3 regions of the Methylobacterium flocculans genome follow, and region 2 is predicted to be linked to each of the others. Evidence: predicted binding sites of a transcription regulator. Region 2 holds the regulator's gene; each other region holds the start of a gene.
The links. Region 2 encodes LexA, which represses DNA repair genes until DNA is damaged. Its sites were predicted from a motif close to TGTTCNNNNTGTGTTCNG; they were not measured.
Positions count from the first base shown of each region.

Region 1: OF380_RS12555 (LexA family protein) is a predicted target of LexA. The motif match lies at 2,395-2,412, and genes of this name have one in related genera.
Region 3: OF380_RS18325 (nucleoid-associated protein) is a predicted target of LexA. The motif match lies at 1,802-1,819, and genes of this name have one in related genera.

Region 1 is NZ_CP107532.1:2,677,374-2,681,525, forward strand. It holds gene OF380_RS12545 (hypothetical protein) at 1-445, shown strand, start outside; gene OF380_RS12550 (Y-family DNA polymerase) at 659-1,948, opposite strand; gene OF380_RS12555 (LexA family protein) at 1,945-2,373, opposite strand; gene OF380_RS12560 (helix-turn-helix domain-containing protein) at 2,724-3,041, shown strand; gene OF380_RS12565 (ImmA/IrrE family metallo-endopeptidase) at 3,052-3,768, shown strand; gene OF380_RS12570 (nucleotidyltransferase domain-containing protein) at 3,918-4,152, shown strand, end outside.
Region 2 is NZ_CP107532.1:3,522,258-3,526,409, forward strand. It holds gene OF380_RS16625 (ComEC/Rec2 family competence protein) at 1-2,230, shown strand, start outside; gene lexA (transcriptional repressor LexA) at 2,224-2,976, opposite strand; gene OF380_RS16635 (hypothetical protein) at 3,630-4,152, opposite strand, start outside.
Region 3 is NZ_CP107532.1:3,860,817-3,864,968, reverse strand. It holds gene OF380_RS18330 (GTP pyrophosphokinase) at 1-620, opposite strand, end outside; gene OF380_RS18325 (nucleoid-associated protein) at 617-1,699, opposite strand; partial or broken gene OF380_RS18320 (CoA-binding protein) at 2,081-2,518, opposite strand; gene OF380_RS18315 (PaaI family thioesterase) at 2,563-3,039, shown strand; gene OF380_RS18310 (plasmid stabilization protein) at 3,050-3,328, opposite strand; gene OF380_RS18305 (histidine kinase famiy protein) at 3,362-4,152, opposite strand, start outside.

The DNA of each region.
Region 1 (4,152 bases), 840 kb from region 2:
CCGGGCACGGGACCTGGCCGCCGCCGGGGATCCGGACGCGCCCGCGGCGGAGGCGGCCTTCTGGGAGGCGGAGGCCGCCGCGATCGAGGCCGAGATCCTGATGCGGCGGGTCAACGTCGAGGACCTGAAGGCCCGGTACCCGGTGCTCGCCCGGGACGCCGAGGTCACCGTCGGCGTGGGCTGGCAGCCGATCCTGGAAGCCCTGTTCGATCGGCTCGCCGGCATGAGCGTCGTCGTCCCCCTCGTCCGGGAGAAGTTCGGCGGGCTCGACGCCAAGTTCTACCCGGTCGGTGCCTGGGTCCATGCGGAGTTCGACGCCATGGACGGGATCAAGGAACCGGTTAGGGAGGCGGCGCTTCGGACCTGCGAGGCCTGCGGGGCGCCGGGCACCATGCGGCGGGACGGCCGGTGGCGGACCCGGTGCGATCGGCATGCCGCCATGTGAAACCAGATTAAGACGGATCGCCGTTTCTGTCTTAATCCGGTTTCAAATGGGAGAGCCCCTCCGGCCTACTGTTGCTGGGCTACCCAAAGGTTGTCAGTGGGACGGGGGTATCTGACAGCGCTGAAGGCATTTGATGGCAGTTCCCTGTCAAATCAGGCTTTGCAGCGGATATGAGAGCATTGACGCGGACGCCTCGACGGCGATGCGGGCGGCTCAGGCCGCCGCCACAACCGGAAGCTCTTCGAGCCGGGTCGTGTACCGGGGGGAGCGCATCTCGAACTTTGTCGACCAGTCCCGCTTGGGCGCAAACCCTGCCGTGCCTGGTACGACCGCTCCCCGTCCGAAGCGGCGATTGCAGGCGTCGAGCGCCTCCATAAGAGCCGCGCCCATCTCGCGGTCGATCTGTCCTAGGCCGGGCATGGCTCGCTGCGACGAGACGAGAGGCGCCAAGTCGGTCGTCACGACCCCGGCCTTGGAATAGCGGTACCCGTCCCGCCACGTCTTCCGGACGCCGTGGGTCGCGGCCTTCACGAGCGCGAGCGAGTCGTTGGTCGCTTCCGGCAACGTGACGACGGTCGAGACCGAGCGCTGTGGCCGGCCCCGGTCGTGCTCCGAGGTGTGAAAGAAGACCGTGACGTGGTTGGTCGCCAACCCTTCGCGCCGGAGCTTCTCGCCGAGCCTGGACGCATGCGTCGCCACGGCCTGCTCCATGGTGGCCCGGTCCTCGACCCGTTCCGAGAAGGACCGGGTGACCGCGCAGCCCTTCCGGGTCGCCGCCAACGTCTCCAGGTCGAGGCAGGCCGTCCCGCGCAGCTCGTGCACAAGGCGCTCGCCCACGACAGTCATGGCCATGCGGGCGGCGCGCGGGTCGAGGTCGCGCACGTCCGCGGCGCTGTCGCATCCCAGCGCCTCCAGGCGCCGGGCGTTCGCCGGGCCCACCCCCCAGATGTCGGCCACCGGCACCCGGATGATCCAATGGTCGTACTGCTCGGGATCGGTCAGGTCGCACACGCCCCCCAGCGCGGGATTTTTTTTCGCGATGTGGTTGGCGAGCTTCGCGAGGGTCTTCGTGGAGCCGATCCCGACGCAGGTGGGGATCCCCGTCCAGGCCCTGACGGTCTCGCGCATGTCTCGGCAGAGGATCGCCCGCTCGGCAGGGCGCACATCCGAGATGTCCAAAAAACTCTCGTCGATGGAGTAGATTTCGATGCGGGGGGAGAACCCCTGGTAGACGGCGTTCACCCGGGCGGACATGTCGCCGTAGAGGGCGTAGTTCGAGGAGTAGACCCGCACGCCCTTCTGCCGGCACATGTGGCGGATCTTGAACCACGGCTCGCCCATGCCGATGCCGAGCGCCTTGGCCTCGTTGGTCCGGGCGATGGCGCAGCCGTCGTTGTTCGACAGCACGATCACCGGCAGCTTCGCCAGGCGCGCATCGAAGACCCGCTCGCACGAGCAGTAGAAGCTGTTGCCGTCCGAGAGGGCGTAGGCCCGGGCGCTCATTCCGAGCGGCGCCTCGGGCTCACCGAGCTGGAGACCACGCCCCAGACCTCGATGACGGCGTCGGGCGAGAGCCGGAACTCCGGGAAGCGCGGGTTGGCGAAATGCAGGGTCACCCGGGGGCCCTGGCGCTTCCAGACCTTGAAGGAGCGCTCGCCGTCGATGTCGACCACGACGACGTCGCCGTTGCGCGGGGTCAGCGAGCGGTCGACGACGGCGAGATCCCCGTCGTGCAGGCGGGCCAGCAGCATGCTGTCTCCGGCCACGCGCACCAGGAAGGTCGCCGGCCGGCTCACGATCAGCAGGCGCTGGAGGTCGATCTCCTCCTCGATGAAATCGTCGGCCGGGCTGGGGAAGCCGGCCCGCACGGGCGTCGCCAGGAGGGGGACCGGCATGGGGAAGCCGATAACGACGTCGTAGACCTGCATGCCCGCGCTCCGCGAATCCTTCGGAACAAAAGCAGAACACATTGGCCGGGTTCCGCACAAGCGGCCACGCTTGCGGCGACGGAAATAGGGGGCAACCTATGGACGGACCCTGGAACGGTCTACGTCACCCGGAGGGAGCCGTGCGCGTGTCCCGTGATACGGACCCACCCCGCACGCAGGCAGGCTCGGCGCCGCTCCATCGTGTCAAAGAAGACACACGAAGCGGGCGACGACCCGGGACGTACCGGTACGCTTAACCTAAGCGCCAACCCGCACGTCGAGCGCGCTGGCTGAAGCTTTCCAACGGGGGTATGCTAATCAGCGTATTCGTGAACGGCAAGGCATCATCCATGACCCCGGCGACCTTCGGGTCTTACATCGTCAGCCAACGCAAGGCGAAGGGCATAAGCCAGAAGGACCTTGCGGCCCGCATCGCGCGGGAGGAGGACGGCAAGCCCATTTCCGCGCAATACCTGAACGACATCGAGCGGGATCGCCGCAATCCCACTTCCGACCACATCATCACCCAGTTCGCGACCGCGCTGGACGTCTCGCCGGAGTACCTTTTCTATCTGGCCGGAACCCTGCCGAAGTATGCGCGCGATGCGGGCGTCAGTCCCGAGACGGCCACCCAGATCATCAGCGCGTTCAGGAAAAGCGGCGGGTAGGGGAGCGGCCATGGTGATGATGGTGCCGGACGAGACGAGGCGGTTCCGCAGGCGGCCGCACTTCAGGCAGGAGGAGATCGATCGCGAATGCGAGACGCTCGTGGCCGGTTTCCTCATGCGCCACAGGGGCAAGGTCGAGTACCCGATCTCGACCGATGACCTGACCGTGCTCATCGAGCAGCATGTCGACGTGTTGGACGTCTACGCCGACCTCACGCCGGACGGACACGACGTCGAGGGGGTGACCCGCTTCAAGAGCGGCGCGATCCCCGACATCGAGATCTCCAAGCCCCTGTCGACCGATACCCGCCGCGAGAACCGGTACAGGACGACGCTGGCGCACGAGCTTGGGCATGTCCGTCTCCACGACGGGCTTTTCCAGGCGGCCTTCACTCCCGGCGACATGTTCGAACATGCCCGCGAGCATCGCCTGGTCTGCAAGCGCGATACGATGCTCGATGCGCCGAAAGGCGACTGGCTCGAATGGCAGGCCTGCTACGCCTCGGGCAGCTACCTCATGCCCGTCGGCGCGATCCGGGGCCTGCTCGCACCCATCCTCGCCGCCCAGGACGCCCTGGCGCCGTACCAGGTCGGCGAGGGCGTATCCGATGCGATGATCGAGGCGCTGCGGGCTCGTTTCCAGGTCTCAAGGGACGCGGCACGCGTGCGCCTCCTGAAGCTGAACTACATCAGTTCCACGCCCAGGGTCCCGACGCTTTTCGGCTGACCCCGTTCGTTCGAACGGGGCTGTTGACTCCTTCCTCAGACCCGAACTACGCTGATCAGCATATCGGCGATTCGGCATAGCGAGATGCGGTCGTTGGAGCGGCGCGCCCCGATAGCGGCGGGCCTGGCCCCTCGTACCGAAAGAACGACATGAACCGCATGACGCCGAACTTCGAGACCGATCCCCTTGCGGAACCGCTCGATGCCCTCCTCATCGATATCGCCGTGCGCGTGCAGCTTCCGCCGGGATTGCACGAAAAGGCGTGCGGACGCGGCGAATCGGTCTGCAAGCACATGGAACGCGACGGGAGCTCCCTGAAGGACCGGGTCCGGCGCTTCTATCCGCAGGGGTCGATGGCCATCGACGCCACCATCTCCACGCGAG
Region 2 (4,152 bases):
GGAGCGGTTCGCCCGCTTGGCCGCCGTGCGCCGGCCGTGGGTTGAGCCTGTCCGTGCCTGGCTGGAAGCCGGCTGGACCCGCGAAATCGAGCAGCGCCGCCTGTTCCCCTGGCTCGCCGTCGCCTTCGCCCTCGGCATCCTGGTGTTCTTCACGGAGACGCAGGGCCAGCCCGCTCTGGCCGCGCCCCTCGTCGCCGCTGCCGGCCTCGCCGGTCTCACGCCCTTCCTGGCGACCCGGCCGATGGCCATGGCCCTGGTGCTTGCAGCCATCGCTGCGTTCCTTGGCTTCGCGGCAGCGACGCTCCGGGTGCAGCGCGTGGCCGGCCCGATCCTGTCGCGAACGACGATCGCGCCCCTGACTGGGACGATCGAAGGGCTGGACGAGCGCGACGAGGGTGCACGCCTGATCGTACGGGTAGAGGGCTTCGGCACGCTCGGGCCGGAGACGCGACCGACCCGGGTGCGGGTCTCCTACCGCAAGGCCATGATCCTCAAGCCGGGAGATCGGATCTCCGCCACCGCGCGGCTCCTCCCACCCCCGGAAGCCGCGCGGCCCGGCGGCTACGACTTCGCACGCGATGCGTTCTTTCGCGGAATCGGCGCGGTCGGGTCACTCGTCGGCAAGATCGAAGTCCTGCCACCGCACGATACGGTGCCATGGCAGGCCCGCCTCGCATCGACGATCGATGCGGCTCGCAACGCGCTTACGCGGCGCATCACCGATGCCAATGGCGGTCAGGCCGGGGCCGTGGCGGCCGCCCTGGTCACCGGAAAGCGCGGCCTCATCAGCGGCGCGACCAACGATGTCCTGCGGGCGGCGGGCATCTATCACGTGGTTTCGATCTCCGGGCTCCACATGGTGCTGGCGGCCGGCGTGGTCTTCTGGCTGGTCCGCGCCATCCTCGCCCTGGTGCCGTTCCTCGCATTGCACTGGCCGATCAAGAAGATCGCTGCCGCCTGCGCGATGCTCGGCGTGACGGCCTACTGCGTCTTCTCAGGGTGGGATATCGCCGCCGAACGTTCCCTCATCATGACGCTGGTGATGCTGGGCGCCATTTTGGTGGACCGCCCCGCCCTGAGCATGCGCAACCTCGCTCTGGCGGCGCTGATCGCCCTCACGCGGGAGCCGGAAGGTGTCCTGGGGCCGAGCTTCCAGATGTCGTTCGGAGCCGTCGCCGGCCTCATCGCCTGTGCGCCGCTGCTCGGCGGCCATGCGTTCCGGCGCGACGGCGCAGGTCGTTTCGCCCGCGCCGTCGGATGGCTGCTCGCCGCCATTGTCGGAACGCTGGCCACCACCCTGGTGGCACAGATCGCTACGGCGCCCTTCGCGACCTACCATTTTCAGACGGTGCAGCCCTTCGGCCTCGTGGGAAATGCCCTGACCCTGCCGCTGGTCTCCCTGGCGGTGATGCCCGCCGCCGTGCTCGGAATCCTGGCCTATCCCTTCGCCCTCGATCAGCCGGTCTGGTGGGCGATGGGGCTGGCAGTGCGGGGGATGCTCACGATCTCGACTTGGATTGCCGAGTTCGGACATGCGACCTACGTCGTACCCGCATACGGCACCGGCGCACTGGCTCTGCTCGCCTGCGCCGTCGTCATGCTCACCCTGCCAGCGTCGTCCCTGCGCTGGCTCGGTCTGATCCCGGCCATCGTCGGCATCGGCCTCGCAGTCCGGCCTGACCGGTACGACCTCTATATCGACCGTGATGGCGCCGGCGCGGCGATCCGCGACCGAACCGGGCGCCTCGCGATGCTCGGTCGCCCCCCGGCCTTCGTGCTCGAACAATGGCTCAAGGCGGATGGCGACGGCAGAAAAGCAGCGGACATCAAGGCATCTCCGGCCGCGCGTTGCGACCGTCTGGGCTGTACCCTGCAGATGAGCGACGGGCGCACAATCGCACTTGCGACCGACAAGCGAGCGCTGCCCGAGGATTGCGCCAGGGCCGACATCCTGATCACGCAACGGGAGGCTCCGCCCGGTTGCGCGGCCAAAGTGATCGTCGACCGTGCCTTCCTCAAGACCCACGGGGCGACAGCGATCAGACTGACCCGTGACGGGCCCATCGTGACGACGGCACGTCGTCCCGGCGAAACGGTGCCGTGGCGCACGTCAAGCACACCCCCGGTGGCCGTCTCAGAGCCCACCACGCCCAGCCTGCCCACGAAATCCGGATCGAACACGCCGAACGCGGAGGACGCCGACGCCGGACCCGACGACGAGGCTCAGTAGCGTCGAACGAGACTGACCAACCGTCCCTGGATCTGCACACGATCCGGCCCGAGCACACGGGTTTCATAGGCGGGATTGGCCGCCTCCAGCGCGATGGACGAACCCCGGCGGCGCAGGCGCTTCAGGGTCGCTTCCTCGTCGTCGATCAGCGCCACGATGATGTCGCCGGTATTCGCCGTGTCCTGCTTGCGGATGACCACGAGGTCACCGTCCAGGATGCCCGCATCGACCATCGAATCGCCCCGCACCTCGAGGGCGTAATGCTCGCCACCGGCGAGGAAATCCGGAGACATCGTCACCGAGTGACTCTGCTCCTGAATGGCGGCGATGGGCGTACCGGCCGCGATCCGACCCATGACGGGAATCGTGACCGCCCGGCCGCTCTCATCCATCGCCTGCGTGGTCGGCAGACGGGACACCGACGCGCCCGCCGGGGGAGCCTTGCCCTTGCCGCCCTCGACCACGCTCGGAGTAAACCGACGCGGCTCCGATGGAACGCTGCTGCGTCCGCCGACAGCGTCGCCGCTCAAGCTCTCCGGCATACGAATTACTTCGATGGCCCGGGCCCGGTTCGGCAGCCTGCGCAGGAAGCCGCGCTCCTCGAGCGCTGTGATCAGGCGATGGATGCCGGACTTCGACTTGAGATCCAGCGCATCCTTCATTTCGTCGAAGGAGGGAGGAACGCCGCTCTCGCGCATCCGGTGCTGGATGAACTGGAGCAAATCCAGTTGCTTACGCGTCAACATGCGGAACACTCTTCGTTGGAGCCGTGGGCTGCGGCGTGCGACCGCAGAAACAAACCACGAACACGTTAAACGTTCCGCAAGTGTTCTGCAAGAGTTCCCATATGACGCCGAAACTTGCGTCTATCGGAGCAGGGCGCGCCGGCCTTAGGCGGATCAATGGCGGCGGAGCTATCGTTCCGGCGAGGGTCCCCAAGGAACCGCCCGTGGCAGGGGACACACGGCGGCGCAACAGAATTGCGGGAAGACCATCGCGATCATCGCCCCTGGAACGGGGTGAAACGGAGCGAGATTCACACCAGGTTCAGCGTCGAGGCGAGAAGGCAGCGGAAGTGTGGTGCTTCACAAAGCTCGCGATCCGGCGGCCAAGCGGATCACGGTGTGAGAAACTCGACGTATTAAGTAGAGACGATCGAGGTCGGCTGCCCGTCAGCTGCCCCGTGGATCAGTGACATCATCGAAGCTGTAAAGCGGCGCGCGAAATCGCGAGTACCGCAGCCTAACCTTCAGCAGCTCCACGGGAAGAACCTTCGCGGCCTGCGAGGGGGATCCCGCCACAGGAAGCCCAATGGTCCGCACAGCCGACGCGCCTGATGCCTTGCGCAGCAGCGACGTCGCCGTCGGTTGCGCAGATCGGCTTGGACCGGACCAACGCCTCAGGGCTGCTCGGCACCGTAGAATTTCGGATCGAGGGCGGCCAGAGCCAGAAGGGCCGGGGTCATGACGACACCGGCGACGCGCATGGTGCGTGCGGCGGCGCGGCAGGCCACCTGATCGTTCGAGGCGGCAGCCGTTTCGATCCGGCTGATGACCGCTTCATCCGGCTTCGGGCTCGGGGCGGACGCGGCCGGGGCGGGCGGGCTCTTCGCGGCAGCATTGGCATGCGCCAACGTGGCCTTGCCATCGCTTGTCCCGGGACGCGCGTCGGCCGTCGGAGCCTGGGTCTCCGGCTTGGTCGGCCCGCTTAGCCCGGAACTCTGCTGCGTCGGCCCACCGGACGACGAAGGTTGACCGTCACTCTTGCCGGAGGCGTTCGAGACGGCGGTCGATTGCGATGCCGGCGTCGCGGCTTCCTGCTTCTTCTCCTCCGGCTTCTTCACGAAGGCCACGAGTTCCTGGCACAGGTTCGCCGGGCCGCGGGCGGGCGCCGCATCCTGCGCGGACGCCGTTTGCACGGAG
Region 3 (4,152 bases), 340 kb from region 2:
AGAGTTACGACTTTTTCGAAATAGTCTCCCGTTGCCTCTAAGAGTGCCATGCTCTTTGCTGCCTCACGCTTCATTCCAGCGGAAGCTATTACAGAAGGCTTGTAGAGCGTGTCGTGAGTAAGCTCACTGTACGCGTGCTGAAGAATTGTCTTAACTTGCACTTCGCAGGGCGTTTCTGCCATTACCAAGTGATTGCCAATACGCGTTTCGTAGCGACACCTAACAACAAAGTGGACAGCAGCATACTCAAAGTGTATTGGACGTTCCTCTTGTTCGCGTTGAAAATCGCGATCGCGTGAACATGTCCAATGGACGCATTCTTCAATAATTTGACAAATTAAGTCGATGTCCCGTCCAAGCAATACAACGAAACGAACTCCGATTTTATCGGTAATTTCGGCATATGGATTCGTATAATTTTTATTGCGCCTAAATGCCTTTTCTAAGATTGATGCTTCTGTTTTCGCCCGTGGTTTAGGTGGAATACGGATAAAGAGATCAGCGGGAAAAGGCGCAACTTTTCCGATACCTTCAATTATTTTGGAGGCAACATGCTGCCCCCAAGCCTCATACATACCGCGCTCGCTTTTCCAGCGAGCAAGAAACTGTTCTTCAGTCATTCTCGTTCTTGCATGTTACCTTGAATCACAATCGACGTAGCAGCACGACGCTCGGATTTCCCTTCTCCAACAGCGACTTCGATTTCTGTTGACTGTATTGTAACAATTTCTTCGAAAGCTTCAGCTGGTCCGACCAATTGGATATTTCGATTAAATGATAACCGACGGCGCCGAAGCTTGTTGTTAATCTCGGTAAGATTTTTCTCTACTAGCGTGGACGGAAAACCTTTGCTTCTCATATGTTTTTCGTAGCTGTCACGCATTTCTGTCGGAAAACTAGTATCTGCAAAACTCGCGATACTGATAGTTTTTGACTGATTAACCTTCAGATAAACGTAGAGACCGGAGACATAGTCGGCTTTTTGCTCTGGAGGAGCGTCAAGGCGATCGATAAATTTTCGTGTTCCCTCATAAAAAATTCGGTTTAGCCTCGAACTGGTGGACGGTAGTTCGCAGCCTAGGAAGCTCTCATAGATATACTGCGCGGCCCCATCTCGATTGCTATTGGTCATCAAGCTGTCGAAGACTGTAATCTCCCAACCTTCAGGCAAATTTCTTTCACTGCTTACTCCGTCGTGAACAAAAACGCCGAGCTTATAAAGCTTAGCTTGGGGTGTAAGAAATAGATCTTTGACAAACTGAGCGGTCAAGTTATCTGTGCGCTGGAAGCCACTGTGTGTCTCAGCTTTAATTACGCCAATGAGCCGGCGGTCAGAGGCACCGACGGAGCCATCGAATACTATGAGTAGCCCTCCTGGTAGATTGATCGCGATTTGTGCGTCCGTAAGCTTATCAGCAAATATTCGCGAAGTATTTATAAAATCTGTATCGTTAAGCCCAAGCATGCCGTGTACTTTTTCTATCAGACATCCTGGACTGTGCTTCTTGATCGTCATTTCCATGCTTTGGGAATGGCTACCGATCGCAGAAACAACACGATCCGCGAATATCGCCAAGCCGTCGCTTCCAAGCTTTAGAAGGTCCGCGCCGTAACTCGCCGCGACTGGCTTTCGATCGATATTGCGTTTGTGGACTTCGTGGATAATCAGCCGATCCACGACTAGGTTCTCCCAGATCATGTCTTCTCCCGTGAAACGGCTTCTATTAAACTCCAGCCGTTCGCTGTAATAATGCTAGGTTGTGACCTAGCTCCGTATCCTTGTCCATTCCACCGCTTAGCATGTTCACGATATGTTCTGATACAATTGATGAGTCAATGAATTTCGAAACGATGATCGCGCGTTTGGAGCGATGTCGCGTAGCGATCATCGTGTACCGAGCGAAAGTCAGCGTTATCGTGCACTTAGAAAGAATTTAAGTAATTTAAATAATTCTTTTGACGAAAGACAAATATACACCAGTGTACGGTAATTTTATATAGAATATAATCTATGAAATAGATTTAATATAAGGAATTTCAATTTTTAAGGAGGAGCTTTAGTTTGCGGTTTGCGAGACTACCGAAAAATCTCAATCTTCGGGCACCGGTCCATCACCACCACACACCCCTTGGCCTCCGCCCGCGCGGCGGCGGCGTCATCCCGCACCCCGATCTGCATCCAAATGAACCGCGGCGGCTGCGGAAGGGCCAGGGCCTCGTCCACCACCCCACCCGCCGCATCCGAACTGCGAAAGATCTCGACCATGTCGACGGGCTCGGGCAGGTCGGCGAGGCGGGCGATCACGGGCTGGCCCAGCAGCGTCTGCCCACTGAGCCCGGGATTGACCGGGATCACGCGGTAGCCGCGCCCGAGCAGGAAGGCCATGACGTGGTGGCTCGGCCGGGCGGGATTGGCCGAGGCGCCGACCAGGGCGATGCTCCGGGTCTCGCGGAGCACCCGGCGGATCAGGGCGGGGTCGTAGGCGTCGTGGTGCGGGGAGACGGCGGTTGGGCGCATCCCCCATCTTGTCGGGCAGGATCGGCCGTGCTGCAAGGTGAGGCATGTCCGAGCGCTTGCCCGACCCGTCGTCCGACCCGTTCCCCCAGGCCCTGTCGCTGGCCGAGACCGTGGACTTCCTCGACGCGGCGTTTCCGCAGATGGCGGCGGGGGGCAAGACCTATCACCTCGTCGCGGTCGGCCCCGGCTTCGCGCGGATGCGCATGGACCACCACGAACGCCATCTGCGCCCCGGCGGGACGGTCTCCGGTCCGTCGATGATGGCGCTGGCCGATTACGCGCTCTACGCGGCGATCCTCGCGAGCCTCGGGCCGGTGGCGCTCGCCGTCACCACGAGCCTGAATGTCAACTTCCTGCGCAAACCCGGGCCGCACGGGCTCCTCGGCACCGCCCGCCTGCTCAAGCTCGGGCGCCGGCTGGCGGTCGGAGAGGTCGGGATCACGGGGCCGGACGGCGCGGACCTGGTCTGCCACGCCACCGGCACCTACGCGATTCCGCCGGAGCGGCCGGCGCGCGGCTGACGGCGGCGCGTCAGGAGGCGTGCCGCGCGGGGGCCTTCGCGGCGGCGTTGCGCTTGCGGGTCGCGGCGGCCTTGCGGGCGGAGGCCGAGCGCTCCTCCGCCGTGCGGGTGGAGGGCGCGCGCCCGGAGCCGCCCGGCTTCTTGCCGCCGCCATCCGCCTTGTTGACGGTGGCCCAGGCCCGCGCCTCGGCCTCCGCTTCCGGCACGCCCCGGGATTCGTAGGACTCCGCGATGTGCTCGGCCTTGCGGACCTGCTTGTCGGTGTACTTCGCCTTGTCGCCCTGGGCCATGATGCACCTCGCTTGCCCGTGGCCGGGGGCCGGTCAGCCGGTCACGGCCGGTCCGTCGAGGACCGCCCGGACGCGCCGGATCAGGTCCGTGCGGCGGTAGGGCTTGTTCAGGAGGTCGAACGCGGAGCCCCCCGCATCGGTTCGCTCCAGGCTCGCCTCCGCGTAGCCGGTGGTGAGCAGCACCCGCAGGCCGGGGCGCCGCGCCTGGGCCTCCCGGGCCAGCATGATCCCGTTCATGCCGCCGGGCATGATGAGGTCGGTGAACATCAGGTCCACCGTGCCACCGCCGTCCAGCACGTCGAGGGCCTCGCGGCCGTTCTGGGCCACCAGGGTGGTGTAGCCGAAATCCCGCAGGATGGTCCGGGCGAGCTCGGCGACATCCTCGCGGTCCTCCACGATGAGGATCGTTTCCGTGCCCGGCCGCTCCTCGACCTCGGGCGGTTCGACGGGGATCTCCACCTCCGCGAGGTCGGTGGCCGGGAAGGCGAGCTGCACCACGGTGCCCTCCCCCAGGATCGATTCGATCCGCGCCGCGCCGCCCGATTGCTGGGCGAAGCCGTAGACCATCGAGAGCCCGAGCCCGGTGCCCTTGCCCTCCTCCTTGGTGGTGAAGAACGGGTCCATCACCCGGTTCAGCACATGGGCGGGGATGCCGCTGCCCGTATCCGAGACGCTCACCGTGACGTAGCGGCCCGGCGCGAGGCCCCCGCCCTGCCCCGGCGCGATGCTGTGGTTGCGGGTCGCAATGGTGAGCCGGCCGCCCTCCGGCATGGCGTCGCGGGCGTTGATGAACACGTTGAGGAGGGCGACCTCGGCCTGCGTCG